DNA from 2 places in the Peribacillus sp. BM1 genome. Region 2 is predicted to be linked to the other one. Evidence: riboswitches for the same ligand, from Rfam matches in the RefSeq annotation. Region 2 holds a riboswitch; the other holds the start of a gene.
The links. A riboswitch is a leader RNA that binds a small molecule or an ion and turns the genes downstream of it on or off. The one in region 2 is predicted to bind cobalamin.

Region 1: it holds a riboswitch for cobalamin, as region 2 does, so the genes downstream of both, AC1MGI_RS06785 (ABC transporter substrate-binding protein) here and metE (5-methyltetrahydropteroyltriglutamate--homocysteine S-methyltransferase) in region 2, are expected to answer to the same signal.

The regions. Positions count from the first base shown of each region.
Region 1 is NZ_CM155259.1:1,377,556-1,389,112, reverse strand. It holds gene AC1MGI_RS06800 (transglutaminaseTgpA domain-containing protein) at 1-1,207, opposite strand, end outside; gene AC1MGI_RS06795 (DUF58 domain-containing protein) at 1,204-2,412, opposite strand; gene AC1MGI_RS06790 (AAA family ATPase) at 2,412-3,368, opposite strand; cobalamin riboswitch at 3,746-3,964, shown strand; gene AC1MGI_RS06785 (ABC transporter substrate-binding protein) at 4,128-5,093, shown strand; gene AC1MGI_RS06780 (hypothetical protein) at 5,346-8,873, opposite strand; gene AC1MGI_RS06775 (YwqH-like family protein) at 9,485-9,841, shown strand; gene AC1MGI_RS06770 (YwqI/YxiC family protein) at 9,907-10,191, shown strand; gene iscB (RNA-guided endonuclease IscB) at 10,432-11,557, shown strand, end outside.
Region 2 is NZ_CM155259.1:2,823,603-2,845,691, reverse strand. It holds gene AC1MGI_RS13755 (sensor histidine kinase) at 1-555, opposite strand, end outside; gene AC1MGI_RS13750 (beta-ketoacyl-[acyl-carrier-protein] synthase family protein) at 571-1,803, opposite strand; gene metH (methionine synthase) at 3,010-6,459, opposite strand; gene AC1MGI_RS13740 (bifunctional homocysteine S-methyltransferase/methylenetetrahydrofolate reductase) at 6,452-8,302, opposite strand; SAM riboswitch class I at 8,778-8,876, opposite strand; gene metE (5-methyltetrahydropteroyltriglutamate--homocysteine S-methyltransferase) at 9,056-11,353, opposite strand; cobalamin riboswitch at 11,501-11,692, opposite strand; gene tnpB (IS200/IS605 family element RNA-guided endonuclease TnpB) at 11,952-13,121, shown strand; gene AC1MGI_RS13725 (alpha/beta fold hydrolase) at 13,306-14,109, shown strand; gene AC1MGI_RS13720 (twin-arginine translocase TatA/TatE family subunit) at 14,792-14,998, shown strand; gene AC1MGI_RS13715 (protoglobin domain-containing protein) at 15,789-17,090, opposite strand; gene AC1MGI_RS13710 (DUF3900 domain-containing protein) at 17,322-18,383, shown strand; gene AC1MGI_RS13705 (hypothetical protein) at 18,725-18,985, opposite strand; gene AC1MGI_RS13700 (S1 domain-containing RNA-binding protein) at 19,160-19,588, opposite strand; gene AC1MGI_RS13695 (sunset domain-containing protein) at 19,678-20,289, opposite strand; gene AC1MGI_RS13690 (hypothetical protein) at 20,447-21,046, shown strand; gene AC1MGI_RS13685 (hypothetical protein) at 21,515-21,715, opposite strand; gene AC1MGI_RS13680 (hypothetical protein) at 21,870-22,034, opposite strand.

The DNA of each region.
Region 1 (11,557 bases), 1.5 Mb from region 2:
TTAAATAATTTCTATCAAATGTTTTAAGATAATAATTCACTTCATAATCCGTAAGCTTGAGCCTACCCCAATTATTCGATTGAGCTGTCAATAAATTCGTCGAGTCATTAAAAATATACTGATCTGTTTCTTCAGCTGAAACCCTTTTAAGTAAACTAGGAGTAGGATATGGAACGTGATTGTAGAACTGCTCCATTTTAACGGACGCCTTTTGTTCTTGAAGCTTTATTCCAGGTAATTCTGTATCTGTAAGAGCCACCATATCCTGATCATTTTCATACTCTGTCAATTCTCCTGGATAATCAAGCCTTGTCCAGCCCTTGCCAGTGTAATAATACTTGTTCTCCACCTTCCAATAGTGTCGAGTGGAAGCATCTGCATAAAAAACAACTGCATGGTCGTCAGAAATTGAACCACCTAGTTGGGTATCATTTTCTCCATACCCAGTACGCTTGCTTCCTGCTGATTTCGAATCTCCTGTTGTTTTAGTTGAATAGGATATAATAAATGGAACAGGATCTGGCCATTGGGGGTTTAGTTTCGGTGCTGCAAAACCAATTGTCCCACTAAACAACAGCATGATTGTTAATGGAATAAGCCATCTTCGTAAACCATCAATAGACACTGTTAATCTTTCCTGTTCAAATAAACGGAAAAAAGCGAGCAATCCCAGTACAGCAAAACCAATGATAACAACCCGAACAATGGAACCATCCGCATCATACGGGGTAAACGTATCAAGAACCGCTAAAAAAACAATGGTTAGCAGAAAAAATAAAAAAAGATTTCGACGGACAACTACCCAGTAATGAATTAAATATGAAATGAGCCAAATCAAAACAAAAAACAATAAGGTTCTGAAGCTGTTCGTTAATAACATCCAGTCCGCTTCCACCATTCTTGAAATATTCATTTTCATATCACTTATAAGTTCCCCAATCCAAGCGAGTTCAAAAAGTGAAAACTGCGAATATAAATATTGAATGGAAACAGTTGTATATACCACAAAAATCATTATTCTTACAACCCAATGTACCTGTAAAAAGTACGAAAGCAAAGAAAGACACATAAATACAATAAACACGCTCATATTATCGGTATCTGTCAGTTGATTAACCGGCTGTAGCCATTCCCATAACAACAAAGTGCCGTATCCGTATAAAACCACTTTCAACAATATATCGAGTAGACTAGTTCTTTGAATCATTGAGCCATCACCTCGACTAATCCAGATTCAAAATGTCCCTGCTCCAAATAACTAACTCTCATCCCTCTTATATAGGCGGATCGCTTTGCAAAAAGCTCTTCAGCTGCTAACTGTCCTTCTTTTTTTATACAAAATATCGTAATGGACTGGTTCATTTTATACGCACTGATTTGTTCCACCATTCTTTGATTCAAATGCGAAGTAATCAAGATGATTGCTACATTTTGAGATAGTACGGTTTGATGTGATCCAAGCAAGGAACTTAAACTCCCTTTTTCATCTGCTTCTGTTTTGGCAAGTCGGTTAAAAATTCTTTGGAGCTGTCCATCTCCACCTCGGATCGGTAGTGGCGCCTCATGCATCGCCGAACCTGCATAGCCAACTAGTATCCCTTTCTTCAGAAGAACATGCGCGAAGGAGGCAGCTAATACTACAGAATCTTCAAAGGACTCTGATGAAGCTTCATCCAGGACCAAATATACATCATGACTTTTCTGTTCTTCAAATTCCTTGGTCATAATGGCATTCTTATTGGCTGTCGCTTTCCAGTTAATCCATGACATTTGGTCACCCGGCTGGTATTCTCGAACTCCACTGACGATTGAATGCTCTCTTTGCATCTTTTTTACAGACCCTGCTTCTCCTTGATCAAAGAAATTCTCCAATTGCTTATACGACAAATCATAATAGGCAGGCCAGACTAGGACTTTTTTAGGAAGATCATAATTGGCTTCCTTTTCAAATAATCCAATCATATCTCCAGTTTTCAGACGGATCGCAGACAAGCCGTGCTCCCCTCTTGGAAGGTTATGAAGCAAAAACGTAATCGAAAAGGATTTCCGAAACCAAGGAAAAATGAACGCCTTCTTCATCGACGTATTTTTGCCTAATCGGCCATTAAGCTCTTCTTCTACTAGGAGAAATAACAACGGGAAGCGGTCTTTACGTGTGATTTCAATCCTTGCTTCAATCGTTTCCCCTGTTCTGAGTTCCGTTTTATCTAACGATCTTGTTACCGTGAACTTGTGGATAGGATAGAAAAACAGCCCTATCGAATAAAGGGCAAATGGTAGAAACGTATAGAACAGAAACCAACTGAGAAAACCTCCCTGAAACATCGCAAACCCAAATGCCAAGACCACCAAACTAATAAGCACTACAACCTTTGCATAAGGTCTCATTTTCTCTACCAACGATTTCATCATTAATTCACAGCCCTTTTTACTGGTACAGGAATATTATCAATAATTTCAGCAACCACCTGCTCAGCTGTAATCCCTTCGTACTTCGCTTCAGATTTCAAGATAAGGCGATGCGATAACACAAATGGGGCAAGATATTGAACATCATCCGGCAACACATAATCCCGGTCATATAATAGGGCGTAGCTTTGAGATGCTTTCATTAAGGCAATCGAGCCACGAGGACTCGCACCTAAATATACACTGCGATGCTGGCGCGTTGTTTGTGTCATTTCAACAATATAATGCTTAATCGCATCATCGACAATAACCGCCTTTGACTCTTGCTGCAAACCGCGTAGTTCAACCAATGACATAACGGGTCCAAGACTATCAAGCGGTGACGCCAAACGCGCACGATTCAAAACTTCCACTTCTTCAAATATATCTGGGTACCCCATTTTCATTTTTAATAAAAAACGATCAAGTTGAGCTTCAGGAAGAGGGTACGTTCCTTCATATTCGATAGGATTTTGTGTTGCCATAACAAAGAATGGTTGCTCCAGCACTCTCGTTACACCATCAATCGTCACACTTGCCTCTTCCATCCCTTCTAATAAGGCTGACTGAGTTTTCGGAGATGTTCGATTAATCTCGTCAGCCAGGATAATATTCCCCATAATCGGCCCAGGACGAAAAGTAAATTCTTGCTCCCTTGGATTATAAATGGAAACGCCTGTTACATCAGACGGCAGCAGGTCAGGTGTAAATTGAATTCGTTTAAAATCTGCACTGATTGACTTGGCCAGCGCACGAACCATCATCGTCTTACCTACACCTGGAACATCTTCCAATAAAACATGACCTCCCGAAAGTAAGGCCACTACACTTAATTCTGCTATATCCCTTTTCCCAATAATAACCTTCTCGATATTACGTATCACTTCATTTAACTTTGGGTGCTTTCCTTCGTATGTCATTCCTTACCTCCTGTGATTCATCTCTTATCGATTTTTCAAAAAATCCGAAAAAAACAACTAACTCTTTCATCCTATCGACACAATTCATTTAAAATTACTTTAACTCAAACTACATTCGACGACTTCCTTACTAACCCTTCTTTTTCCAATATATTTACAAATTTCACATAATGGACTTACCCAATATAGTTGAGCATATTTCGCACCAAAATGAGTTTTATCAAGCTGTAAGGAAAATGATGGATCTTTCATTCAACATATATCATAATTGAACAAATTTTCAAATATTTATATCTAGTAAACATATGTATTAGTAAACATCACAAAAAGTATGACTTTCTTATCGGAATTATATGGTAAACTATTGATAAGTGAATATAATCTTGCAGAAAAAAGGTGCTGAACTTTCAGCTTAATAGGGAATTCGGTGAAGAACCGAAGCTGTTTCCGCAACTGTAAGTGCGATGAAATAAGGATATGCCACTGTTTTATTTAACGGAATCGGACGTAGCACGCAATCCGTTATGTAAAATGGGAAGGACCTTAAAGTAAATGGATGCACAAGCCAGGAGACCTGCCTTCTTTCCATCGTATTATACTCTTCGGAAGATAAGAGGATTGTACGGCAACTCTCATCTTTTCTTTCCAACTGGATATGTAGGATGGTGTGCCGCCCAATTTTCTTGGTCGGTTTTTTTGTATTAAACGCCCGACGAGACATTCACTCTATTTACCATATAAAGAAAAGAGGGTCAAACAATGAAGACATTCATAATGACAAAATGGTTACCTGCACTAATGCTTTCTTTTATTTTAGTACTTGCTGGCTGTGGAAATAACGACCAAACAGCACCGAAGGAGAAAACCCCTGCAAATGAAGTTGAAAAGGTACAACAAGACAAACCCTATTCGGTAACCGACGATGCGGGCAACAAAGTCACTTTTGATAAAGTTCCCAAAACTGTCATCTCCCTGCAACCAAGTAATACAGAAATTCTATTCGCCCTTGGAGCTGGGGAAAAGATAGTCGGTGTTACCGATGTTGATAACTATCCAGAAGAGGCCGCTAATATTGAATCTGTTTCCGATTTGATGAATATTAATATGGAGAAAATTATCGCGTTAGACCCAGATGTAGTGTTTGCCTATACTATTAGTGACGAGGCTACCTTACAACCACTGAAAGACGCTGGAATCCCGATCTTCGTCATTGCAACTGCCGCTACATTTGAAGATGTCTATGGTGACATTCAACAGCTTGCTGAGGTTATGAACGTGAAGGAAAAAGGCAATGAAATCGTCGACACGATTAAAACACAAATTGCGGCAGTTGCAAAAAAGACTGCCACCATCAATGAAAAAACAAGTGTCTATTTGGAAATCCAGCCTGCACCAGAAATCTACACAGTAGGGAAGAATACATTCCAACAAGAAATCTTCGAAAAAGCAGATGTAACCAATGTATTCGAGGATCAAGAAGGTTGGATCAAAGTTTCTGAGGAAGAAGTTATTAAACGCAACCCTGCTGTCATCACAACAACTGCCGGTTTTATTGAAAAACCTGAACAAGAAATTAAAAGCCGTACAGGGTGGGACCAACTTACAGCCGTTAAGGAAAACAAAGTATACTACTTAAATGAAGACGTGATGTCCCGTCCAGGGCCACGTATCGGTGAAGCTGTCGAGCTTGTTGCCAAAACCGTTTACCCAGATCTATTTAAATAAGATCGATACAAATCCTCTTTATTGAATGACAACCAGAAGGAAACAAATATGCTGAAATGCTTCTTTTTTAGTAGCATTGCTCATATTCTTAAGGCTCATCCAGACAATCACGTAAAACGTAAAGTACAGAAAAGGCTGCCCCACGGGACAGCCTTTTCTGTACTTTCTATCTTGAATCTTCTACCTATTTCGGTCCATTCTTCATTTATCTAAAAACGAATCATAGTCATTTGGCATATCAATCTCATCATTCTACCTCCACCGTTCAAACCATTTCCGAATTTTTTCTTTGTTACGTTCAAGAATTTTCTTAGACGTCGTATTTTCCTTTTGTTTTTTCCATTCAAAGAAGCTGGCAAGCGCGATAAGAACGATACCGCCAATGATCAAGTAGAGCCACCATGGCAGATTGCCCCATAGGTGATTGGTGTTCATATAGATATTTAACAAAATAGTCCCTGTCCCTGCTAAGAAATACGATTTATATTTCATAATAAATCCGAAGATGATTGCGACTAATGCCAACGTACCAATTACCAACGCATCATATACGGTATTTCCTTGTAGTGCATCCATGATTAATACTAAAAATAACAAAGGAACAATAACTAGTTCGATGGTTTGCGCCATATGCCCATCATCGAATACTTTTCTCAGCAATAATGTGCTGATGATAAACAATGGAAGAATCGTGACTTCCGTTGCTACGAGAGTAGGAATGTTAAATTGGTCAATAATAACATAATATGGATATAAGCTTAATACAACCGCTGCTGTAAGATAGATTTTCTTTTCTAATTGACCTAAAGTGAAAGTCCGTATGACAAGTAAATAGCCGCTGACTAAGCAGGCTGCGATGATTTCTAAAGCAGGATAACTTTCCACATTCATCAAAATACGCCAGTTAATTGTCACCACATACAGAAAACCTACGATTCGATACACATCAATCACTAGATACGTTTCTTCTTTTCGAATCATTCCGTGGAAAAACATCTTACTCATCCAAGTTATCACATATAATGCAACGAACAACAACACAGTACCTGCAAGTATTGATAGCTCGTTTGCATAGCGCACATAAAATAAGAATGTTAGCATCAGTGGGATCGCAATAAAATGTTCCCACTTCCGTTTCATCATTAAATAGATGGCAAACGCGGCTTGAATGGTGAAAAGTACAACTGAAAGTACATTCAAATTGCTAGAAAAACGGAATATATTCCAATCTGACAAATAAACAAGGAGAGTCAGATTTAAGAATACTAGTAAATAATAATCAATCATCCGTTTCCATTCTGGATTCACTCGACTCCAAAGAATCGTTATCAAAGCTGCCGTAATTGTGCAAGTAAATATTAGATAGTTGAAAAGCTTATATTCCTGAAAAACAAGCAAGACTTGCAACTGAAGAACTGTAAATCCAATGTACGTGAATGTAAAACGTTCCCACACAATCGTTGTCCTCACTGCGCTGACCACATAAAGACTGAGCGGTATTAAGTAGAAATACATATTTGCACCTGTCACACTTATATAAAGATAACCAAGTGCCGCCACAAGAAGGTTGGTCAGATGGCTGAACCAAAAGAAATAATTTCTGCCCATCTTCGAATATTTCCCTACATATACAGACAAAACATAGAACAATACTGGTCCTAAGAATAGGTATGACATCCAGATATATTCATTCTCAAATTTGAAAATGGCCCATATGGATGCATACACACCGGCGCTTGTATAAACAACCGGAATCCATAGAAGATGATGGCGATATAAATAGACGGACAGAACTTGGATTGCTGTTGAAACCATCATTAAAGCGGTAATTAAAACGGCTTGCAATGTTCCAAAATAGAGCGTCATAAACGACACCATCGATAGGACCTGACCGGTAATAACAAAGATATTAAAAAAGCTTTTATACGATTTTTGCAAGAAATAGCCTAGCCCGATTAAAAGCAATGCGACAATCATGACATGTAAACTAAATGGAATAGTAAAGTCATACCATCTGCTTGTTTCGCTTATATACAGATACAAAATGAGCAATGAACCAGCTAGGGATAACGGAAAACCATACGTACTAATATCCTTCATCCATTTTTCTGTCACTTTATTATGACTGAAGAATAATAAACCAGATATCGCGGCAAGAAAGAGGCTGACGATTAACCAATCTCCATTCACCATATTGATAAAAGTCAAAAACAGCATCACACTACTTGAAAGAATCCCTACACTCGAACGGAAAATCTCTATTTTTTTTGCGGAATTATATACAAACAGTCCTAAATAAAGGATGATTTGAATCACAAATAAGAAACTAGAGTGCACTGTAAAGGTCCATTCAAATGCCCAGCCAAGATAAACAAGTGACAGATTAAATAAGACGATTGCCGGATAAGTAAACACAACTTTCTTCGTTTGAATGGCTAAGAATACATATTGTGCGACTAGAAGGATTAGTGCAATGAAAATCTGTGCATAGCCTTCTCCAAACACTTGTGCATTCACATAGGCAAATACAAGTACACTACTCGTAATGCCCGTATAAACAAAGCTTTTCGATACTTCTTCGTTTCTTTTAGCCATAAATAAAGAAAGAACAATGAACATGATCGGAAGCATAGCAAAAGCAATAGAAGTGAAGTCACTCAATACTGCCGCGTTCAAGACAAGATGGATATAGCCATAGCTAAATACAAGACTAAATGCCAAATTGTAATACTTTTGATTGTATTTTATCGTTAACAATAGGAATTGCAGGGATGTTAAAAGCAAAGTAAATGAATACAATACTGTGCTTGAAGCTAGTGTAAACACGACAAATGCTTCGACGAAAATTTTAAATTGGATGAAGTAAAATAAATAGGGTTTGAATACAGCCAATTGTTGATGACTTTTCAAACGATCCATGTACCATAAAAATAATAAGTTAAACAACACGAGTAGAATAAATAATGTTTCTGTAGTTGGCGCCACATAGGTAAACCCGAAAAGACTTGCTAACGCAAAGGTTATCAATGAAAGGATGGTAAATAGTTTCGAAGCAAAGTGCTTAGCAATTACAAAATAAATGCCCAAACAAATCACTCCGCCGATCAACCCCAATAACCCTCTCCCCTCACCTTGCAGCGATAAATACTCTCCAAATATCCGATAATATGAAGCTGATAATATCGTAATTGGAATGAACAGACTTGCGAGTGTTAGGAAAGCAAAGGCCGTTTGTTTAATTTTTAATTTAAAGGCGATAAAAGCCATTCCAAAGAAAAACACGGACACCATGCTAATACAGAATACTTTCAAAACAGCATTCAATGCTCCCCACGTTGACGTCGCTAAGATAAGACCGCCGAACAAGAGAAGAATCACACCCATCACCAAGACTAGTGTTATATTTCTTTCCCGTATTTGCTCTGCTGACTTTGCAGGTTTCACAACGGGTTGCTGTTGAATGACCATCCTAGGTTCAGGGCTAACCATTGGCGTTTGTACTGGATCTTGAATTAATTTTGGAGCGTGCTCTTTAGTTTGCTGTATGTTATGTGGAGCTTCATTCGGAATCGTGCTCGATTGAACCATTTCTTCTTTTTTCTCTTGCTTTTCCATTACTGCTACTTGCTGCAGCAGCTGGTGATAATGCCGTTCATACGCACTACTAAGTCTTATGTAATCCGATTTGGGAATCAATCGTTTTTCTCTTAGTATCTTAAGTTCATCATGAAAGATATCTCGCTTCTTTTCAATTGGGATATTGTCATTAGAATCCGTCACAATAAGCCCCCTTTCTCTGAAAACTCTACTTCTAGTGCGTGATTTTAACAGAAGGCCAAAAATGCACTTTGATGCAATTCGCAAGCTTTTTTACCGGGATTTTTGAACACCCTCTACTATATTATAGAAAATTATACACAACAATTCCTAATATTGGAATAAAAATTAAATCACTAGGATCATACTCATTAATCAATCGATTGATTAAATTAGCCCTAAACTCACTCATTTGCATGGTTTAGTTATACATGCTTCGAGAATAATTTGACGCAATTTGGCTATAGCCTTTCTAACGTATTCCCCCCCACAATTCACTCCTAATACTGGTATTATTGTCGAAGCAATGGAGAACTTTTTATTAATCAATCAATTGATTAAATTGGCAGGAAATCGTTCATTTCCTTACACGATTGCTGATTAAATGACGAATTACTTGTCGATATTTACGCTTCATCTTGCCTCTATAGTCAATAAGACCCATTTATTAAATAACCTAAAATCATACATTTTGATTATATAGCCCTGTTTTTTCCATGATATAGTAAAAGTATATAATTATTTGAGATAAGCTCATATCGTTCAATCGCTAAAGGAAAAGAGGTAGCCAATAGATGTCTTTAGCTTATTATTATAGTTTATTAAGGTTGAAAGAAGAGCAACTTCAACGTCTTCAGGTGTGTAATGGTGAATTGAAGTCTAGCCAACAGGATTTTACCCATCATGAAAGATTAGTGTCGGAACCTGAGCTTTCTACAAACACATGGAATGGAACACTCGCTCATACATTTGATGATCAGAGGGCAACAGGAATGTTAACAAGCTATCGCGATATAAGTACCAATCAATTCAACTCCGTATTCACAACCTTGTCTGATAAAATTCAACAAATTCAACTCGAAATCATTTCAATTAAACAGACCATCGCCGCTCTAGAGGCAGCAGAACGGGAAGAGAAAATTGCACGTTAAACATGACTTTTTATTAAAAATCCTAATATAATTTTGATCATTAAATAGACGAGGTGGTATGTATATTGAGTTCTGAAATTAAAATGAAATATAGCGATGTAGAACAAGCACTCTCGAAGTTACATTCATCTTCAAGTGCTCTCCAAACTAGTTTTCCTTCATCAATAGGGGGAAATAATGTTCTTGATGTAGTGAAACAGCTTAACAACCTCAATACGCTTCTTCAACAAGTAGGAGACTCATATAAAGCCTTACTTCTTCAAAATGAAGAGGCAACCCGCAGTTCTGTCAAATTCATGAACGATACAGATCATCAGCTTTCATCCTATCGTCAACTACCCACCACTTAGATTCTAACGATTCTTGAAGTGGAGACTTTTAAAAAGCCTTTGGTTGTCTAGCCTAAGTTTTATGGAAACTACGTTGGGATGGTGACCACACCCTCGGATGATTCCCTAGTCCGTTGCTCTGTGTAGGCTCTGTAATAGTTCTAAATGGGGAGGAACGGTCAACCTAGTTTGGCGGTTTTACCGCAAAGCCATTCCAACATTGGCGAAGGGAAACGAACTCCAAAAAGGAGGGAATACGTCATGTTCGTATTCATACTTAATCAGCATGGGGAAGCTTTAATGCCATGCAAACCAAGAAAAGCGAGACTCTTACTCAAACAAAAGAAAGCAAAAATCGTAAGCTATCAACCATTTACGATCCAACTTCTATATGGCAGTAGTAGCTATAAACAATCGATTAACGTTGGGATAGATTTAGGTGCTAAACACACGGGGATAGCGGTTACGACCCATGACAAGGTACTTGCCAAAGGAGAGATGGAAGTACGTCAAGATGTTAAGAGTTTACTAGAAACAAGACGTATGTACCGAAGAAGTAGACGAAATCGAAAATGCCGCTATCGAAAGCCGCGATTTGACAACCGTAAGCGTCACAAAAATTGGCTACCGCCAAGTATACAATGTCGCTTAGCTAACACGTTTCACTGGATCGATACGTTTTTATCTCTTGTACCAAATCCTGTGTTAACGATCGAAGTGGGGAAATTCGATATTCAGAAGATGATGAATCCGGAGATACAAGGTGAAGCGTATCAGCAAGGGCAAACACTTGGCTATCACGATGTCCGTTACTTTGTATTCGCAAGGGACCATTATACATGTCAAGTGTGTAAGAAAAAGGGCGGGATTTTGAATACACATCATATTGTTTATCGTTCACATGGAGGAAGTAATCGAGCTGATAATTTAATTACAGTATGTACAGATTGCCATACGCATGAGAATCATCAAAAGGGTGCAATATTGTGGAAGTGGATGGAAGAAGGCAAAAAATTACCTTCATACAAAGAGGGGACGTTTATGAATATCTTCCGTAAACGAGTATTTACAAAGTATCCGAAGCCTAACGTGACGTATGGGTCAGTCACTACACCACGAAGGAAAGAGTTAGGATTAGAAAAAACTCATGCGAATGATGCGGTTGCGATCAGTAGAATAGAAATGATTCAGCAAATGAATGATTCTGTCTTCTTCATCAAGCAATTTCGTAAGAAAAAACGTTCGTTGCATGAGGCCACAGCTAGAAAAGGTCGGAAGACGAAGAATATCGAGAGCAAGCGAAACAAAAAGAATGTGAAACAACTGAAAGGATTTTATCTAAATGATCGAGTACGAGTATGTGGGCAAATTGGATACATTACAGGCT
Region 2 (22,089 bases):
ATAAATATTCTGAATAAATTTAGAAACAAAATAAGAAAAAGCGATAAAAATTAGAAAACTTGCTGTGTGAAATACATATAAAGAATGAAGCGGTCCATACTCTGGAAAATAAAAAGTATTGTTGGTATTGGTAATCTGGACTTCTCTCAATCCACTTACCCCATAATCTGTTAAACTAACAATAAAAACAAAGGTACTCCAAACTACTAATAAAACCAATACTTTCCGAGTAAAAATGGATACTAAAGGACGATAAAATTGGTTATCTTTAATATATGCCGAATGTTTTTTTACGGTTACATAGGATAAATAAAACACTAAGGGTATCATGAATGTTGGACCGGCCCTAAAAAACTTGAATAGCCAGAGAATAAGTTCTTCGGAAAGGATCCCTTTCAAATATAATACTGCAATATCTATTTGCCAGAAACTAATGGATAGCATATAAAACAATAAGGCATATGATAATTCCGAACCTTTATAAATCTTTAATATAGAAATCGCCAATACTATAGGGATTATACCTATACTAATAATCAAAAACGATATGATCATTTCTAACTCACCACTCTATTTATGTCTCTTTATATATGCACAGGCATTGTTACCCCCATGACCATGATTCGTTATTGCTACTTCATTTACCTCTTGATGCCAAGGTTCTGTTACAATGTTCATTTCTTCATACCCCTCTTTATTGGTTCGAATTGTTGGAGGGATAAATCCGTGATTAATACTAATTAAAGAAGAAATAACCTGCAATACTCCAATAGCTCCATATGGATTACCAATCATACTTTTGATTGAAGTATAAGGAACCTTGTGGTTAAATAATCTTTTTGAACAATGTTCCTCAATCCTATCATTCACTTGAATTCCTAATGCCTGACTATTAATATAATCTGGTGTTCTCCCTTCTATCACTTCTTTTAAAGCGCTAATCATTTGTTCACCAGTTTCTTCTACAGAATATATATGTACACCATCATTGTTCGAAACTATCTTTTCAATTTCACCTAAGATTTCAATCTTCCTCTTTCGTGCACCTTCTTCTCTTTCCAGAATTATTACGCCAGAACCTTCAGAAATAGCAAACCCTTTACTATTTTGATTGAATGGTACTGCACCTACATTTAGTGTTTGATTTATGGGAATTGACTTTGTTTTGGCAAAACCAAAACAAGCCATTTTATTTACTAAACTATCTGTACCTCCAACAACAGCTACATCTATAATACCACTCTTCAAGTAAACCATTGCGTCTTGGATAGCGTCTAAACTAGATGTACAACCAGTCGTTATCGTTTTTGTTATCCCCTTTATTGATAAATAATGGGAAATTTCAGCAGTAATGCTATGATAATTCGAAAAATGTGAAAAAGTTATAGGCACATTCCTATAATTATTTTCATTTACATGAATGATCGAATCATGAAAAAGCTTCTCACCAATTGCTCCCACTGAGATTCCAAAAAACAGCCCAACCTTTTTATCCGCTAAATTCGAGAGTCGCGCTTGATTCAAGGCTTCCTTTCCTGATGCCATCCCAAGCAAAGTAGCCCTTGGTAATCGTTTAAACTTCTTATCAGACTCAAATTCATCTAAACCACTATGTATACGTCCAATAATAGTTTTCTCTCCATTTGGTGAAAGGTCTGTAACAGTATCTAAACAACAAACCCCATTTTTTAAATTGTATATGTATTGTCCTATATTATTTGTATTCGGCGCTTTTACCCCATATCCCGTTACGACTATTTTATCTCTCAAACTTACCACCCTTTGTTTATAAACTATTTCCAAGATGTATTTATTCTAAGTGGTATAAAAGTAGCATTATTATTACAGTATAACTTTCATTGTGATTTATGGATAGATATTTTACAGGAGTAATTAAAATCAAAAGATGGGCCTTTTAGTTTGCGAAATTTTATACTATCCACACCATTATTATCCAATACATTGCTCTTTATTTGATTCTTTAGGTTTCATTAACAATAGTTTTCTAGTTCTTGGCTAACCTTCAAAACTTTAACTTGTGAATACTTATTAGTTTTTTTCCTAATGCATATTAATACTTTCTTAAGGATTGCATTTTTTTCATCAAATGAAACCGTTAAACGCACTACCTCAAGACATACTAATATCCTTTGAATTATATCATTATTCAGCTAAATTTTTACTACTTTTTACCCACCTTTTTTATTTTAATTCATCTAAAACACTTAAATTTCTATAATTATAAAAAAACACCTCCCATTAAATCGATCGGTGCTATGTATAATTATCTACTTTTCTTGTTTTTTAATATTTTTCTGAATATGAGCAACAACAACGTCGCTTAAGCGTAGTCCTTTTGCAACTAAAGCAGCTCTTGAACCAAGTTATCCTTTATCTGATCAGTTTTCTACACTAGTTTTTTTAGTTTGCTGAACAATAGGTTTAAAAGCTTTGAGCGTCTAGATCAATCCACTAACTATCAATAATATGCCCCGCAAGCAAATATCCCAGAGAAAGGACAAAGCAGGGTCTACAAAAATTATAAAAGGAACGATGTTTGTAGATAGATAACGAATGCTATTAAGTTTTCCCAGCTTAAGAAAGATAAGAAATATATATTACTAGTAGATATATACCAAATCAGGTATTTGTAATAACTAACACTTATTTTGCCCATTGTGGATAGCTTGGGCAAAGTTCTTTTTTTGTCAAAAATCGATTTATATAAAATTGCAGATCAGTATTACTTTTTCATTAACCTTCGATTTATTAATGACAAATAAAATAAGCTGTGAACAAATATTAATGAGTCCACAGCTTAAATAGTTAGACTACCAGTAGTGGTAATACGAATTTATTTGTAGGTAACGGTAGACCACCTTAAAAAGAATCCAATATTCTCCACATCTATACAAAAATCTACTTAGAATACTACTCTATGTATTCACAAGTACCTTTTTAGTTGTTAATATATCGATTGTTTATAAAAAATTATTGTTTACTAAGATTTTACCTTTCCACATTAAAATATCGTGCTTCAGGGTGCGCAAAAACGATCGCTGAGACGGAAGCTTCTGGTTCCATCATAAAACCTTCTGTTAATTCTACTCCGATATCTTGTGGTTTTAAGAGACGGAAAAGTTTTTCCTGATCTTCGAGATTAGGACATGCAGGATAACCGAATGAAAAACGTTGCCCTGCATATTTTGCTGCAAAACGTTCTTTCATCGTCATATCTATTGGATCACTAATTCCTTGTGCATCTCTCATCAAATGATGCATTCTTTCAGCAAATCCTTCTGCCGTTTCAAGGGCAAGTGATTGTATCGCGTGGCTTTTTAAAAAGTCACCCTCCTGCTTCCATTTTTCCGCCCATTTTCTAATTCCTTTACCCGCCGATACAAGAAAGAAGCCGACATAATCCATTTCACCTGATGAAACAGGTTTTACATAATCGGCAAGACATAAATAAGGACTACTTTCCTGTCGGGGAAAATCGAATTCTTCCAAAATTTCATTGTGGTTGTCAGGATTATATACTTTGACCTTATTGCCTTCGCTTTGAGCAGGGAAGAACTGATAAATTCCATTTAAACCGTACTCATGGTCCGACTTTAAGAACGTGATTAATTCATCTACAAGTTCATTCAGTTCAATCGCCCGCTCATCACCCTTTCTTACCAGTTCAGCTACTTTTCCTTTCAAACCAAGATGGTGACCAATCAACATTTGCCGATTTATGTATGGCTGAACAACATCTATCGGATAATCCTTCAATATATGGCGTATTTGATCAAGTGGCTTCTTGACAGGAACAACAGATAACGGTTTTACTTCTACCTTTTTTCGTTCCGGTTTTTCCATCGTAGCCACGATTGCCGCATTTTCCCTTGCTGTCTCCCGCTTTTCACTTAATTCTTTTAGATACGCTGCTTTTTTATGATTGTCATGTAAAATATTTGCGACTGCAAGCCCATCCATTGCATCTTTTGAGTATAAAACAGGGCCATCGTATTCTGGCGAAATTTTAAAATCTGTAAATTTACGTGATAATGCGGCACCTCCTACTAGAATGGGGATGTCGATGCCTGTTTGTTTTAAATCCTGCGCCGTGAGAACCATTTGCTGGGCTGATTTGACAAGCAGGCCAGAAAGTCCAATAACTGTCGGGTTATGCTTGCGAACCTCTTCAATAATTTGCTGTGACGATACTTTTATCCCAAGATCAATCACTTCATAGCCGTTATTGGAAAGAATAATGTCCACTAAGTTCTTGCCAATATCATGCACATCCCCTTTGACAGTCGCTAGTAGCACTTTTCCTTTTTTTGCACTGTCTTCTTCATTTTCCATTAGCGGTTCAAGATATGTAACCGCCGCTTTCATAGCTTCTGCGCTTTGTAAAACTTCAGCAACGATTAGCTGATTATCATTAAAGAGGCGACCAACTTCTCCCATGCCATCCATTAGCGGTCCATTGATAATCTCAAGCGGTGCATCTCCACGATCAAGCGCCTTATTGAGATCAGTAATTAAACCTTCTTTCGTTCCCTCAATTATATAATTGGCCAATCGTTCATCTAGAGGTAGGATGGCCGTATTTTCTTTTTTCTTCGCCTTTTTACCACGATAAAATTCTGTGAAAGTGGCTAATGATTCTGATGATGTATCGAACAAAAGAGCTTCAGCCAGTTTGATCTCTTCTTCCGGTATCGAAGCAAAACGTTCTAGTTTTTCCGTATTGACAATTGCATAATCCAGCCCCGCCTTCGTGCAGTGATAAAGGAAAACGGCATTGAGTATTTCTCTTCCCCTTGGTGGTAGACCGAATGAAACGTTAGATATCCCAAGAATCAGCAAACAATCCGGAAAAGTTTCTTTGATTGCCTGAATTCCTTTCACCGTTTCAAGAGCTGAGCCGATATATTGCTCATCGCCTGTCCCAACTGGAAAAACAAGTGGATCGAAAATTAAATCACTTTCTGACAAACCATATTTATTGACAAGTAAATCAACAGAACGCTTGGCGATTTCAAGCTTTCTTTCCGCTGTAACCGCCATCCCTTCTTCATCGATTGTACCAACCACGACGGCAGCACCATATTGATGGATAAGTGGCACAATCTTTTCAAAGCGTTCTTCTCCATCCTCCAGGTTAATGGAGTTTATGATTGACTTCCCTTGCGATCTTTTTAACGCTTCCTCCAAGACAGCTTCATCCGTCGTATCGATTACAAGTGGCACCTTAATTTTCTTTACCACTTCAGTAACAAACTCTTTTATATTCCCTAATTCATCGTCATCAGGATCAGCCAGACAAATATCAATAACATGAGCTCCTTTTTTCACTTGAGCTCGAGCAATTTCTGCCGCTTGTTCAAATTTCTTTTCCCTAATCAATTCCTTGAACTTACGCGATCCGATAACATTCGTTCGTTCTCCGACAAATAACGGACGCATGGAATCATCATAGATAAGAGGTTCGATTCCTGATACTGCATGACCGTGTGTATGAGTTTCAATTATTCGTGGCTCAATCAATTCAAGTACTTTTACCAATTCAACAATATGTTCAGGTGTCGTACCACAGCAACCACCAATAATGTTAACCCATCCTTTTTCTGCAAACTGTTTCATTTTTTCTGCTAAAGAATTCGGCGATTCATGATAATGCCCTTCCTCATCTGGGAGTCCCGCATTAGGGTAACAACTAACTGCTCTATTTGATAAATTCGCCAGTGTTCTGATATGGTCAATCATGAATTCTGGTCCAGTTGCACAATTCAATCCGACTGCAAGTGGATTCATATGTTCACATGAAAGATAAAATGCTTCTATCGACTGACCGGCAAGTGTCGTTCCCATCGGTTCAATTGTGCCAGAAATCATGATCGGGATTTCCCGTCCGTATTTAACAAACGCCCCTTTAATTCCAGAAAAGGCAGCCTTTACATTTAACATGTCCTGACATGTTTCGACTAAAAGTAAATCTACCCCTCCATCAAGAAGACCTAACGCTTGTTCTTCATAAGAAGCAGTCAATGCTTCAAATGTCGTTCCACCAGTTACAGACAAAGTTTTTGTCGTTGGTCCCATAGCTCCTGCCACGAATCTAGGCCATTCTTTACTCGAATATTTTTCACAGGCCGCCTTAGCAATCTCGGCAGATTCTTTGTTTAGTTTATATGCCAGATAACTTATATCATACTCATCAAGCACGATACTTGTTGCACCAAATGTATTTGTTTCGATGATGTCTGCACCAGCTGCCAAATATTTTTCATGAATGGAACGAATGACATCAGGTTGGGTAATCGTTAAATATTCGTTACAACCTTCATATTGTTCACCACCAAAATCCTCAGCGGTTAAATCCTCAGCTTGTAACATGGTCCCCATCGCGCCATCTAATAATAAAATTTTTCTTTTCATTTGTTCCTGAATTAACCGTTTACTCATATGCTCCCACCTCCGAAGTATGCCTACTATCTACTTTTCTAATATGTTTCGTTAATTCTGCTGTCATTTCATAATATAAGAACGGGGTAATTAAATAGATGCCCTTAAATTTATCCATCGCAGTATCCACCAATTCCTTGGCAATGGCTATCCCTTCATTTTTGGCTTTATTTGGATCATTGCCTGCAGATGCCATCGCTCTGCGGACTTCTTCTGGCAAGATGATACCAGGCACTTCGTTATGGATAAATTCCGCATTCCTTGAACTTGTTAATGGCATAATACCAAGAAAGATAGGTGTGTCTAAATGTTGCGTTGCTTCGTATACATCTTCAATTTGTTTGACGGAATAAATCGGTTGCGTCAAAAAGGAGTCAGCTCCACAGGCAATCTTCTTTTCAACCCGCTTAACTGCTTTATCGAGATATTTGACATTTGGATTAAAAGCAGCAGCGATTTTAAAATTCGTTTTTTGACCTAGACTTTGCCCTGAATAAGAAAGTCCTTCATTAAATTGTTTGATAAGACTAATTAAATCTAATGATGATAAATCATATACAGATGTCGCACCTGGAAAATCACCAATTTTAGATGGATCACCTGTTACGACTAAAATCTCATTTAGACCAAGCGTTTGCAGCCCCAACAAGTGCGATTGTAGACCTATTAAATTACGGTCACGGCATGTTATATGAAGAAGCGGCTTTATTTCATGCTGTGTTTTCAAAAGTGTACCTAATGCCACATTGGAAATTCGCGGTGAGGCAAGCGAATTATCAGCCATTGTAACGGAATCTACACCCGCTTTCCTTAAGGCAACGGCACCATTCATAAAGGCTTCAATCCCTAATTTTTTCGGCGGGTCCAATTCTACTAAAATCGTTCTTTCCACTTTCGCTTTTTCATGGAATGCTAGCCCTTCATCAGAATTTCCCACTTCGATAATCTCAATATCCCTTACTTTAATTTCCTTTTCTAAAACCGGTGCTAACAATCTTACCGCGTTTTTTATTGCTTCAATATGGATAGGCATCGTGCCACAACAGCCGCCGATAATGGATGCCCCCTGCTCTCTAAGCTCTAGTGCTGATGAAGCGAAATATTCAGGTACTGCATCATATACAAGTCTTCCATCGACATAATCTGGTAAACTAGCATTCGGGAAAACGGCAAGTGCCGCTTGTTTTGGTAACGAAACGGATTCCAATGCGCGAATCATATGATGTGGACCAAGTCGACAGTTGATGCCGACTACATCTGTTCCCAACTGCTCTAACCTTTGAAAAGCCTCGTTTAACGACATCCCGTTTTGTAAATTTCCAAGTTCATGTAATGAAACATTTGAGATAATTGGCAAATCCGTTTCTTGCCGTGCAATCTGAAGAACGGTCTCTAACTCCTCCAAATCGTAAAATGTCTCAAGCAATAGTCCATCTGGTGCTTCAAGTAGGAGACTATATAATTGCTCTCGGAAAATACGTTTGATTTCCTCCAAGCTTAAATCTGATTTACGTATACTCCTTAATGCACCTATCGTACCGAATACAAATGCATTCCCTTGTACAGCTACCTTTTTAGCAATCGCAATGCCTTTACGATTAATTTGACTTACTTGATCTTCCAATCCATACCTCTTTAATTTATGAAAATTAGCTCCATATGTATTCGATTGGATAATATCTGCTCCCGCATTCAAATATGCCTGATGAATCGTTTCAATTTGATTGGGATTCGTGATATTCAATTCTTCGTAACAAAGATCAATGCCGTGGGAATACAATAATGTCCCCATTGCCCCTTCTCCAACTAATATTCTGTTCTTCAATTCTTGACGAAAATCCATAAATACCCCCTTTCTGAGGGCGTCCTAAAGAGGTCTGACCTTAACTCCCTATACACGGTTTATTGTGTGATATACACATGATTTAAACAATATATTGAAGTTCTGTGGTATGACGCTCTCGTTTTAGGGTACCCTCGCTAATTTCATTGTTATATGCGAAAAAACAACATGTTGATGAAGGAATTATCGAAACATTCTCTCCATCTATCAAACATTCACTTACTAGCTTTAGCATATGCCGGTTATTAAGGTTTTTTCGGGACAATCCCTTCGCATCTCTCGAGAAGTATTGATTTTAAAAAAACACAAAATTATCTAGCTATAAATTTACTTATTTAATACTGATGTAACATCACGAATATTCCATTAATTCCAAATAATCCTCCTTCTTTAATTTTTACCGCTATTTCGCATGTTAAAATAAAAAACCTCTTCTTAAGATAAGAAGAGGTTTTAGCACCACGGCTATTCACTCTTCTTATCTTCAAGCGTTTCGCTTCTGGAATTAGCACAGTACAAAAAGTCTGTTGCTGAGGTATCAAAGGGCCAGTCCCTCCACCTCTCTGGATAAGAAAGTTACATATTTAGTTTTAATTAACTATTACTCTATAGCTGTGATTAACAAATGTCAAGAAATAATTTGATGAAAATTCTGAATAAAACAATTACTCGTTTGTTTGATGAGTCGCTAGTAAGGCCTAAGCATGTTCTCTTAAGCATTCACCGTATTCCCTACACCCTTTATTATCCTTCTTATACATTCAGTGTTTGTTTTACTTCAAGCTTTTCACGATAAAGCTTTGTTGCTTCTACCATTAATTTTAATGCCACGACTGTTTCTTCAATACCACGCGTTTTTAAACCACAGTCAGGGTTAACCCAGAATAAACGGTAATCTAAGACTTGCAGGGCACGTTCTATATTTTGTGATAACTCTTCCAATGTTGGTACACGCGGGCTATGAATATCATACACGCCAAGACCAATCCCCTTATGATACAAATGTTCTTCAAATGAGCGAATTAATTCACCATGACTTCTTGACGTTTCAATCGAGATGACATCTGCATCAAGTGCATCAATGGCTTCAATAATATCTTCAAAGTTCGCATAACACATATGAGTATGAATTTGTGTTTCTTCCTTCACAGACGATGTTGATAATTTAAAAGCATCAACCGCTATTTTTAAGTAGATTTCAGTTTTTTCTGTTTTCAACGGCAATCCTTCTCTTAAGGCTGGTTCATCGACCTGAATCATACCGATACCGTTTGCTTCTAAAGCTTCGACTTCCTGTCGGATTGCCAATGCCAATTGACTTAAGACATCTTTACGACTTATATCATCACGCACAAATGACCAATTTAAAATGGTTACGGGGCCTGTTAACATGCCTTTTACAGGTTTTGTCGTCAAGTTTTGCGCATAAACCGTTTCTTTTATTGTCATTGGTTCTGTTAAGACGACATCACCAAAAATAACTGGTGGTCTGACACAACGTGAACCGTATGATTGCACCCAACCATACGTTGTAATCGCAATACCTGCTAATTTTTCACCAAAGAACTCAACCATGTCTGTCCGTTCAAATTCACCATGAACGAGTACATCTAAACCAAGTTCTTCTTGAATATCAATCCACTTTTTAATTTCTTCTTTAATGTATTGCTCATACTGTTCGTTTGATAGTTCTCCTTTTCGCCATTTCAAACGTTGCTTTCGTACCACTTTCGTTTGCGGGAAACTACCGATTGTTGTCGTTGGAAGTAATGGTAAATCCCATCGTTTATCATGCAATACTTTTCGTTTGCTTGCATCAACGCGAGTTATTGAATAATGAGATAAATTTACTAATGTATCTTGCACTTCTCTCACATTTCGGAACGATGAATGATTTAATAATCTAACTGCTTGGTCACATTTGTCAAGCTCTTCAACGGTTAGTTCATGTTTTGCAAATTTTGTTAACAAGACCACTTCATCCAGTTTTTCATCTGCAAAAGATAATGCATTTTTAACAATGGGCTCTAAATTTTGTTCACTTTTCACTGTCACAGGAACATGAAGTAAGCTGCAAGATGGTTGGATTATGAGACGATTATCGTCAACTATACTTGTTAATGTTTCGATGAGTTTTGCTTTCTCTTGTAAATTGGCTTTCCAGACATTTCGGCCGTCAATGACTCCTGCTGCCAAAACCTTATCTTTCGGAAAACCAATTGCTTGTAATTGAGCAATATTCATGTCCTCGTCGTGAACAAAATCGAGACCAATTCCTGCAACTGGTAATTGAACGATGGCTTGATAATGTTCGATACTTTCATAATACGTTTGTAGAATGATTTTTACGTTTGGGACGGACTTTTTAAAAGCTGTGTACACTTCATTAACATCACGTAAAATTTCACGATCAATCTGTTTTACTAAAAGTGGTTCATCAATTTGTATCCACTCAGCACCCGCTTCTTCTAATTGTTGCAATACTTCGACGTAAAGTGGAGTAAGCGCTTGTAACAATTCCTTGCGTTTTTGATCATCGTATCCTTTTGACAATGCCAAAAAAGTGATCGGCCCGAGGATGACAGGCTTCCCATTTATCCCTAATTTTTCTTTTGCTTCTTTATATAATTTTAATGGCCAGTTTTCTAATAAAACCGGTTGTGCATCTTCTAACTCGGGCACGATATAGTGATAGTTTGTATTGAACCATTTTGTCATTTCTGATGCTACTTTACCTTTACTGCCTCTGGCAATTTCAAAATAGGTTTGAAGTGAAAGTTGCTTTCCTTCTGTTTTAAATCGTGTTGGGACGAGCCCAAACATAACAGCTGTATCTAATACATGATCATAATAACTGAAATCACCGACAGGAATGAGATCAATTCCTTTTTCCTGTTGTTTTCGTAAATGTGATAGGCGAATTTCTTCCATCTTGCTTGTAAATTCCGACTCGGTCAGCTCTCCTGCCCAAAACAATTCTACACATTTTTTCCATTCGCGATTTTCACCAATTCTCGGATAGCCTACGTTTGAACTTTTAATTCCCATTATTGTGCCCCCATTTCATTTTTAATTGCCTCAATAAAAAAATCTCTCTTTGCAATAAAGAGAGACTAATGATAGACATAGTTAACTAGAGTTGAGACTAGCAATCAGTTTCAACATATGGCCATCACTCCTCCCTATTTTCGCGTAGGTAATAAGCGCATCCAATAGGCAGGTCTCCTGACTTAGGTTCATCGTTTTCTATCCCTTCCCATTCCATGATGAAACAGTGGTTAACGATAAAGAACTCCCCATAACAGTGGCGCGACCGTGTCGGATTTACACCGAACTTCCCTTTTAAGTTAAAAACATGTTGCTTTTAACACCTATCGTTTGAATATTATTCATTTTTTCGAATTATTGCAATAAAAAGTTTATTGGGATTAAGATTATATCATCTTGTCTGATTTCGCAAGTATCTTTTTATCATTTTCCGAAAGAAGACCCCCTCTTCAATCGTGTGAAGGGTGTAGCCCAACGATAAGGGGTAGATGAATTTCGGTTAGGCGTTAGCTTAATAGCCCTTCTATTTGCTGTTTTTTTGAATCCGAACGGAACAAATGTTCGTTAATTGGTATAATGAATGGTAAAATGTAAATAGGAGGTGAATAAGGCCTATAAATTTCACATCTATCCAAACAAAGATCAATCCATACTGATCAATAAAACGATAGGTTGTTCACGTTTCGTGTTTAACTTCTTTCTTGGTAAACAAAAAGAAATAGATCTCTATTGGTACGTCGTGGAAGAAATGAAACAAGATGGACAACTTCCTTCTAATGATTGGAAAGGTACATACTTGAATAAATACGAAACGGTTAAATTTCTACTTGAATCAAAAAAACAGTACACTTTTTTGAAAGAAGTAGATAGCATTGCCTTGCAAAAATCCGTTGAAAACCTAAGTGTTGCCTATAATCGCTATTATAAAAAACAGAATAAACAACCATGCTTTAAGTCGAAAAAGAACAAGGTTCAATCTTATACGACAAAGTATACGAACGGGAATATTTGTGTCATTGAAAACAAAGTAAAATTGCCCAAACTCGGGTTGATTCGCTTTGCTAAGAGTCGTGAAGTGAAAGGACGTATTGTGAGTGCTAGGATTCGTCACACCCCTCCTGGTAAGTACTTCGTGTCTATTGCAACCGAATCAGAAGTATCAGAGTTACCTAAAACAGAGTCAGTAGTAGGGAGCGATTTGGGGATCAAAGATTTTGCGATTCTTTCAGATGGAACGATCTATTCGAATCCAAATTTTTTCCGTACATTAGAAGAAAAGCTAGCCAAAGCACAACAAATTGTGAGTAGACGAACACTAGGGGGTTCAAATTGGTACAAAGCTAAAGTCAAAGTAGCACGTATCCATGAAAAAATAGCAAACGCTCGAAAAGACTACTTAAATAAAATTTCAACCAAGATTGTCAAAAAACACGACATGATTGGGATGGAAAATTTGTCAGTATCTAATCTGCTTAAAAACCATCATCTTGCCAAAGCCATTAGTGAAGTATCCTGGTCACAATTCAAAAGTATGATTGAATACAAGGCGAAATGGTACGGGAAACAAGTCGTAACAGTTGCAAAAAACTTCCCTTCCAGTCAACTTTGTTCATGTTGTGGCTATCAAAATGAAGACGTTAAAAATCTTGAATTGCGTGAATGGGATTGTCCAGAGTGCCATACCCATCACCAAAGAGATATTAATACAGGACGAAATCTTAATACCGAAGCGATAAGACTTCTAACCGTAGGGACTACGGAGATCGCCTAACCCATAACTGATCGATAGATTGGTGTTCTTAGGAATCCCCCACTTCAAATTTTCATTAGAAAATTAAGTGGTGGGTAGTTCAATTGGTCAGATAATTCAGGGATAAACGTTGTAAATAGTTTCGAATATCTTATCATTTTCTTCATCACTTGATCCATATACTGGTGAATAAGAGGGTGATTTAATGGCCTATTATATCAAGACTGATAACAACGTAAATATTTTTGTAGAGGATATTGGAAATGGGAAACCAATCTTATTTATTCATGGCTGGCCTGTCAATCATAAAATGTACGAATATCAGTTAGATGTTTTGCCTAAATACGGGATTCGCTGCATTGCACTTGACTTACGTGGATTTGGAAAATCAGACCGCCCCTTTAGCTCATACTCGTATAACGAAATGGCTAATGATATCCGCGGGGTTATTGACACGTTAAAATTAACTAATCTTACTTTAATTGCCTTTTCAATTGGTGGTGCCATTGCCACCCGTTATATGCCTAGACACGCCGGGTACAATATTAGCCAATTAATTCTTGCAGGCGCTGTAGCCCCATCGTTTGTTCAAAGGAATAACCTTCCGTATGGAATGCCGGTTTCGGCAGTAAATTCAATTATTAGTCAAGCCTATCAGGATCGACCAAAGATGCTTGCTGAATTCGGCAAGATGTTTTTTGCAAGTAAAATTAGTCGTGAATTTAACGACTGGTTTTTGACACTTGGTTTTGAAGCATCTGGTCAAGGGACAATTAAGGCTACTGAATCCTTACGTGATGAAGATTTAAGAAACGACTTAGCTGCAATCAGGATTCCAACAACTATTCTGCATGGTAAAAAAGATCAAGTATGTCCGTATGAATTAGCTCAGGTGATGCGCAAGAATATCCCTCAGTCTAAACTCATTCCTTTTGAAAATAGCGGACATGGCCTTTTTTATGATGAAAAAGACAAATTTAGTCAAGAACTGCCAAAAGTATTGTTATAATTTTTATTTGAATGAGCTCCCTTTGTAGGAACAATTCTGTTCTTTCATAAAAAGATTAAAATGTTGTTAAGAAAGATTAAACGAATAAAGACAATATATTAATGAATTGGCGGAGTCACAAACAGATACTGAATCCTTAGAATTGATGAGATTCATGTACTTCAGCTGTTTCCTGAGATATGAAAAATCTTAAGCCATATATGTAGAGCACTCCCATACCCAAGAATTTGATCCTTGGATACGGGAGATTTCTTTTGGAATATTAAAAAAACCAGTTCTATAAAGAACTGGTTTTGTCCCTAACAATTAGGTAGCCGCCATTGCCGTAAGCTCAGTAATAAAGTTTTAAACCACCACTCCTCAAAGTGGGTGTTTGCAAAAACAGTCCTGTATGTCCTCAGTCAGTGAAAAAGGCCTGACATTCTTGTTTTGATATAAAACTCCCTATTACAGCTTAAAGGTTAAAACTTAATTATCAATACGTACAACGCAGCTTGTATTAGTATAATATCTGAAATGAACAAAGATTGCAAGCCTAAATGATTGAGAAAAATACAATTCATTTCAGCTTTTCATTAGATGGATTATAAGGATTGTTTCTCCTACTTACGATGTATATCCACCTTGCAAACGCTTGACAAAGGTCTATAATAATAGATATCTACACAAGAGGAGTGAAAATATGTTTTCCAATATTGGTGTGCCAGGTTTAATTCTCATCCTTATATTAGCACTTATCGTCTTTGGTCCTAGTAAGCTTCCTGAAATTGGACGAGCCGTCGGAAATTCACTACGGGAATTTAAAAAAGCGACAAAAGAATTAACAGATGATATTAAAGAGGATGTAAAAGAAGATATAAAAATTGCAAAAGAAGTTTCAAAAAAATAAACGTCATTTCCAATAATGGTTAGTTTGTGCACACTACACACAATTAATAGTGTTTATAACCGAAATCCGAGATCTAATTACGTGTTTTTTAGGGTAACTTAGTTTCCATTTATTACATTGAAAAAGACGCCTGCAAAGCAGGCGTCTTTGATGCGTTTGCGGCGAGAAACCGTTGGGCCACATCCCTACGTGCGTTAAGCATGTTCCTCGTCTTATGCAAATTAGCTCATCGCTTTATTAATATACCATTTTTTCAATCAGCAAACAAGGTTTTTATTTGTAGAATTTTAAATAGCACACTGGTAGCTATTTATTGAATAAAAAATATACATTAGCATAATTTAAAATTCTTATTTAATAATAGTAAATCTCTTTTCTTTTCTAGCTTCCTTATTCCCCTTAAAGAAATATTTTTTACTTTTACTTTTTTGAGAATAGGAGTAAAATTAATATTCTAACGAGGTTAATGTTGAAATAACTATAAACTCAATATTTTTTCAGATGAGATCTGAATTTCATTGGAAATTCGGATTTTTTATAACCAAAATGTTTATTTGGCTTTTTACTTTATTTTTTAATTGACTAGAGAATTATTATATATTCTAACGAGGAAATTTTCAAAATAATATTTTTCAAAATAATGGAGACGTCTCAAAATCAAAGGTCAGACCTCGCAACAACTAAATACAGCACAAGATTAGTGTATGAAACACCGCATACTGATTTAGAGTGCCAGGTCTTTATGGGACACTCTCATTTATCTTTCGATTCAGATCCCTTAGTTTTCAACTTATAAATTTGTCGTTAAGCGACTTAATTCATCTGAAGAAACGGCTACTTTATCAAACCCAGAGCTAAGACTTTGGAAGATTTCTGTAAAATCGGTCATTTCACCAGCTATATTCATATTTTGTTTCATTACTTTTTCCATCGCAGATAGAATTTGATTAAAAAACACCGTCGTTTCTACAGAATGTTCCTTTGCATTCTTCATATCATCCTTGACTGAGTTTATAAAGGAGCTCATCTCTTCTGTATAAGATTGGATTCCACTAATTAACAATGAAACTTCAGATACTGATTTCTTCGTATTTTCAGCGAGCTTCCTTACCTCTCCCGCTACGACAGCAAACCCTTTGCCATTTTCACCAGCTCTTGCTGCTTCGATTGCAGCATTCAACGCCAATAAATTTGTTTGGTCAGCGATTTGTGTAACCATTGTAACGACTCCATTTATTTTAAGCGAAGTATTAGTTAAGTGCTCCATCTGGTTAGAGAATTGATTCATAGCTTCTTGAGAGCTGAGCATCAACGTTTCAACATTTTTCAAAAGAGTAACTCCTTCTTTTGACTTTTGAACAGTATCAATTGCAATATTGGAGCCTACCTCTGTTAAAGATTGAATTTCACTGATTTTATTCTGGATTTCTTGTGTAGCAGCATTCGTTTCTTCACTGACTGCCGCCAATTCATGAGTGTTTGTTTGTATAGTCGTTTTAATAACTTGTTTTTCCGATTCAACTTGGTTACGGATCTCTTCACTTTCCAATTCATAAGCTTCCAGAACGATTTGTTGCTCTAAACTTAATAGTTTTGTGATTGCAAGTACGATTTCACGGTACTCTTCAATAGTTTCTGTCATTGGTGTAACCAAATCAATTAATGATTTTTGTAAATCTTGAAAGGCACACATATACCATTTTGGTTGCAACCCAATTCTAACATGGACATGTGCGATGATATTTCGTTGCTTTATGTATTCATCATTAATTTGTCCATTGAACATTTCATATATATGGCGGAACAATGTTTTTTTCAACCGTTCAACTGAACTATTATCTTGTATGATTCTCATCAGTCCCGGCTGTTTTTCTAGATTTAGATAGAAGTTACCGACAATCTCTTCTAAATTTTCTTTAACCACTGGCTGAAACGAACGCGCAATACATAAATCTCTTTTCGTTAGTTGAATCATGTCCATTTGAATTAAAACATCCTGATAGTTTTTAATATTAATCTCAACGATCTCTTCATATTGATCGTACAAGTTTTCTTCTTGCTTTTTTTTGTTTCTCTTAATAAATGGGTTCATTAATCTTAGCTCCTCAAAACTGTATTAAATCGTTTAATTATATATCGGTAAATATTTAAAAACTTTAACAACGGTGGTAAATTTAACACTCGCTTTCATGCCAATTAATGAATACTATTTCTTAATGATTGAATATCCCTGTTCTACCCAAAACTAAAACATGCTCATTGACGGAACAAGCACGCATTCTTATACTAAATAAGCATGAAATAAAGAAAATAGGTGAATGCAATGGATTTTTCAATACAATATTTATCCTTTTACGTTATATCTGTCGAGGGGAAAGGTGATCAGACGGACAAACGATATAAGCATTTCCAAACATTGGACGAAGAAGAGTATGAAGAAAGTTCACTCAAGGATTTCCTTGATGGGGAATTAATGAAGATTAGCAAGCGTAAAGTAGATCGGCATCCAAAAGCTGAACAAGTTCCAACTAAAATTGGCTTTTTTATCGTCGAGGAAGGTCATGAGTTAGACTCTAATCCAAACTATAATTTATTCAATCGTGTTCGTTTTGCGGACTCAAAGGAACAATTTCATGAAGAAAATGAGCAATTTGTCAGCGCCTATTTAGACACAAGTGCAGTTCGCGGTGGGGTTTTTCTCATTGCAAGTGCAAAATTAACAAAATACTTTGATGAACCATTCGTATTCCTGCTTAAATGCGATTTCGAACCTAAAGTCGCTTCCATCTCGGACGAAGCAACTTTAATTCGCAACGTAGAAATGGCCATCACAACGAAAAACATGAAATCCATCCAATATCCCTACATGCCAGAAGAAGGCATGGTTGAACCTGGCGAGCTGAAAATTCATCAAGCTTCACATGCTCGTTATTTCGAAGATTTCTTGAAATTCGTTGATTACGGTGAATCCATGCCAGAAATCATGAAAGCACAAGTCATGAATATGGTACAGGAGCATGTTCAAGAAACATTCGCTGATAACAGCGAAGAACTGCAACAATTTGAACAGGCGATGGAGGTTTGGGAAGCGAGCGAAAAACGTGAGATTCAAGAGCGACTCGACACACATCAAGTGATTGAAGCTACAGCACAAATCGTTGAACATACACCTGATGCAGAAATGCGGATGACACTTGGGAATACTTCTGTGAAAGGATTGCTTTCTGATTTCGGCGAGAATGTTCATTTAGGGAAGATTAATGGTCGATATGTGTTGCTTGTTGATGCTGAATCCATTGTGTTTGAAAAAGGCGTGTCACCGATTGAATTTCATAAGCCTGATGACGTGATGGCGATTTTAGAGAGGATTAGGCAGAAGGAATAGGTGGAATAAGTGATTATTAAAAATATAGCGTAAAAATTACAATTTAGTGACCAAATTAGTGACCTCTCGTAGGAGCTATAAGAGGCTGATAATACAGGGTTTATTTCCATTTTAGTGACCGCATTAGTGACCAAAAATTATGCTCTTGGTCTGTGTAAGGTTTCCTTTAAAGGATAAGTTGATTTTAAAAAAAGAAGCCAGTGGATTATTACCCATTCACTGGCTTCTTTTTTATAACACACTTCCTAGCTTGAATTTCTCTCAATACTGAAACTAATTATTTTATTGAAGATAGTAGTGTTGAGGAAGTATTAGACATTATTGAAGTTTCTTTTTAAATTTTAGATACTATAGTCAAGACATTTGACCAATTCGATAAATCTGAAATTATACAAAACCCTGATGAAGCTATGCTTCTTATGCAATTTTCTCTTCCCTCTCAAGGTAATGAAATTCTCTTCTTCATACTTCCTGAACGCCTCACCAATTAAAAAATGCTCATGGTTCATTCTATTCTCAATTTTTACTGGCTTCTTTGTTAAATCCCCAAAAACGTAAATGTAGTCTTTAGTTACATGAATTTCCGCTTGTATCCTCTCCATACTATCCTCCAAATTTTATTACTTAATAAATTCGGGAGGATAGTATAATAGTCCTTATTACAATTGTGTAAATTATTTTATACTAGAGGCAAACTAAGGGAAAAATCTTCTTAAATATTTACATTACTATCTCTCAACCTCATTTAAAGATGAAATTACCTGTTTTATTATATTTTAACCTCTTCTTCCGCCTCTACCGCCACGTTTTGATTCAGTATTGCGTTTAAGAGAAGATAAGTTTTCTTCACTGGACTTTAAAAATTTGGACATTTTATCATCAAAGGTTTCCCTTGGTTGAAAATTACTTTTTGGTCGATTATCAGTCTTACGGAACGGTTTCTTAGTATAAGTTTCACGTTGTCCTTCTGGTTTATCAATAGTTTGTTTGATCGATAAAGCAAGCTTACCTTCTTTTTCACTTAAGACTTTTACTTCAACTTGATCTCCAATTTTAAGATGATCATTAACATCTTTGACATAACTATCTGCAACCTCACTAATGTGCACAAGACCCGTTATGTTTCCTGATAATTCTACGAATGCTCCAAAAACAGTAATCCCTGTTACTTTACCTGATACTTTGCTACCTACTTCAATTGACAATTAATTTCCTCCTAAAAATAAACAATACTTTATTATAACAAATTTCAATACCTTATTATAGACATATATCGATAATTATACCGTTTCCACTATCTCTTTGATTTTCTATAGCCAGCTTCCCACGCTTCCGCTTGAGTGCAAAAAGTTTCTTCTGGTTTTGTTTCATCATAAAAGTCTCCTCCAGGTAAATGATAAATCTTCTCTCCAGAACTAGAAATATTACCACGAATATTTCTTTCGCAACTTTTAGTATCTGATTTCCTAACATCTTTTGCATCATCTATTGCTTCCTCTTTAATCTTTGCTTCCTTTTCTTTAGCTAAAATAAATTCATCAAACACTTTTTGATTTATTTGACACGGAACTCCATCATAGTTATCATCTAAGAATTCTGGATCGCTATATTTATTATAGTATTTACTATACCAATAATCCAAGAGCTCTTGATCAGAACTGAATTTAGCACATGCCGCTTGGTTCTTATTAATACCTACTTGTTTTACTTCTTCATTATTCTTTTCTTCAAATTTTTCCATAAAACCAGAAAAATTAATGAGCAAATAACATCCAATTAAGATTAACAATACTTTCCCAAAGAAAAATAAACACCCTGCGCATCCTTTTTTCTTTTTCATATCATTGTTATACTTTAGTATTCTTTTTCTATACTTTTCTATCTCTTTTTTATACTTATCTAACATTTGGAAAATCCTCTCTGTCAATCATGTTGAGATCCGAATGTAAGTTTATCATAGCTTTTCGTATTAGAACATATCCTAAAAATTGTTAGTATTAAAAGAACAGATAAAGGAGCGAGAACTACGAGAAAAGGATTTTGACGATTACGAATGACCACGGTTGGACATTGGAACAGTTAATCAAATTCACAGTGATTTAGAAAATTATGTGGGATCACTAGATTCAGAACTATCCAATGATTCGGAAAAACAATTTGAGTTGATTGATAAAATGGGAGAATTAGATTTAAAGGCTGCACCTTATTTTAAAAATAAAAATGTTGTGTCTGCTGCAGCTATGAGCTGGCGCTACGGTGATATTTTATATTATGGCATTGGAAATAAAAATGCAGGTGGAGAAAAATCATTCACTGGTCATACAGCAGTATTGTCTACAACAGACTATTACGTTATAGAAGCAGCTAGAACTGCGAACAATGGAGCAAAAGTTCATCATTGGAACAGAGATAAATTATGGCAAGGTTCTAGTGGAATTAAACAATATAAAGTTACAAGTAAATTAGGAACAGAAGCAACTACTACAGAACGAAAAAGCGCTGTTAATTTTGGTTTGAATCAGGTAGGAGAACCATATGCGATAAAAACTACAATTTGGTCTACTGATGCTTGGTATTGTTCTAAGTTAACAAATATGCAATGTGGGATCAAACTGGTTATAATTTGCAATCTTCAAGTGCTTATTCTATTGAAGGTCTTTTAGCAGTAATACCTCTACATATAGTTTCTGATGCGAATGTTCGCCTTGCAAAGAGCTGGGGAACATCATTACCAGGAAAAATTTAATACAAAAGGATATTTATGAATAAAAAATACAAACTTATAATTATATCATCTATTGTACTTATCGTATTTTTAATTAGCTTTAAAATTTTTAGGACAGACGTAGATAGAATTACTATAACAGGAATTGAGAATTTTAATCCAAGTCCGTCAAATATAAAGGAGTTTAGATGAATATTTTCTGAAGTCTCCTCTTCCTTGTCTTCTCCTTAATATGTGTCAAATTCATCCGTTTTTGATACACAAACCAAACAAAGAATCCCATTTATTAAGAGGACTCTAGTTATATCTCTTTTTATATACCTTAAACAGCCTTTATAAATTCTTTTGGTTCTAATAACAAATGTTCTGTATTATACAATTAAAAAAGTACCCCAAAAGGATACTCTTAAACTTCACTATAACTTAGTACTTTAAATTCGGTAGATGGGCGTCCTATGACTCTTGACAATTCGTCTTTTACATTCGTATACATATCGTTTTGATCTTCAGTATATTTTACACTAACGATGGTATAGTTATACTGTTTGTTTGGTACTAACCTAGCACCAACACGGTCAAATAACATATATTTCACTTTATAACTCATAGTATCATCTCCCTATTGTACTTATTTCGGCAAAAAGGAGATAAATTCCTGCAAATAAAAGGCACCCAAAGTAGAATGCTTCGATAATTATTTATTATAACCATACGTTGGAGTTAGCTCACTAAGGAATCTGTTTTAATATACTCCATGAATCTTAAAAATGATTTTGTAATCTTAAAAATGATTTTGTAATCTTAATTTCACCTCCAGCATATTCAAAATATGGTCCTGTAATTTCACTAATAAAACCTGTTCTTTCTAACCTTTTAATAATAAAATCAATATCTTCATTGTCAATACCACAATTTTCTCTCTCCATCTTAAACTCGAAGCAAATTGGAAATCATTTTGATCAGCATTGACTTCTTTAGATA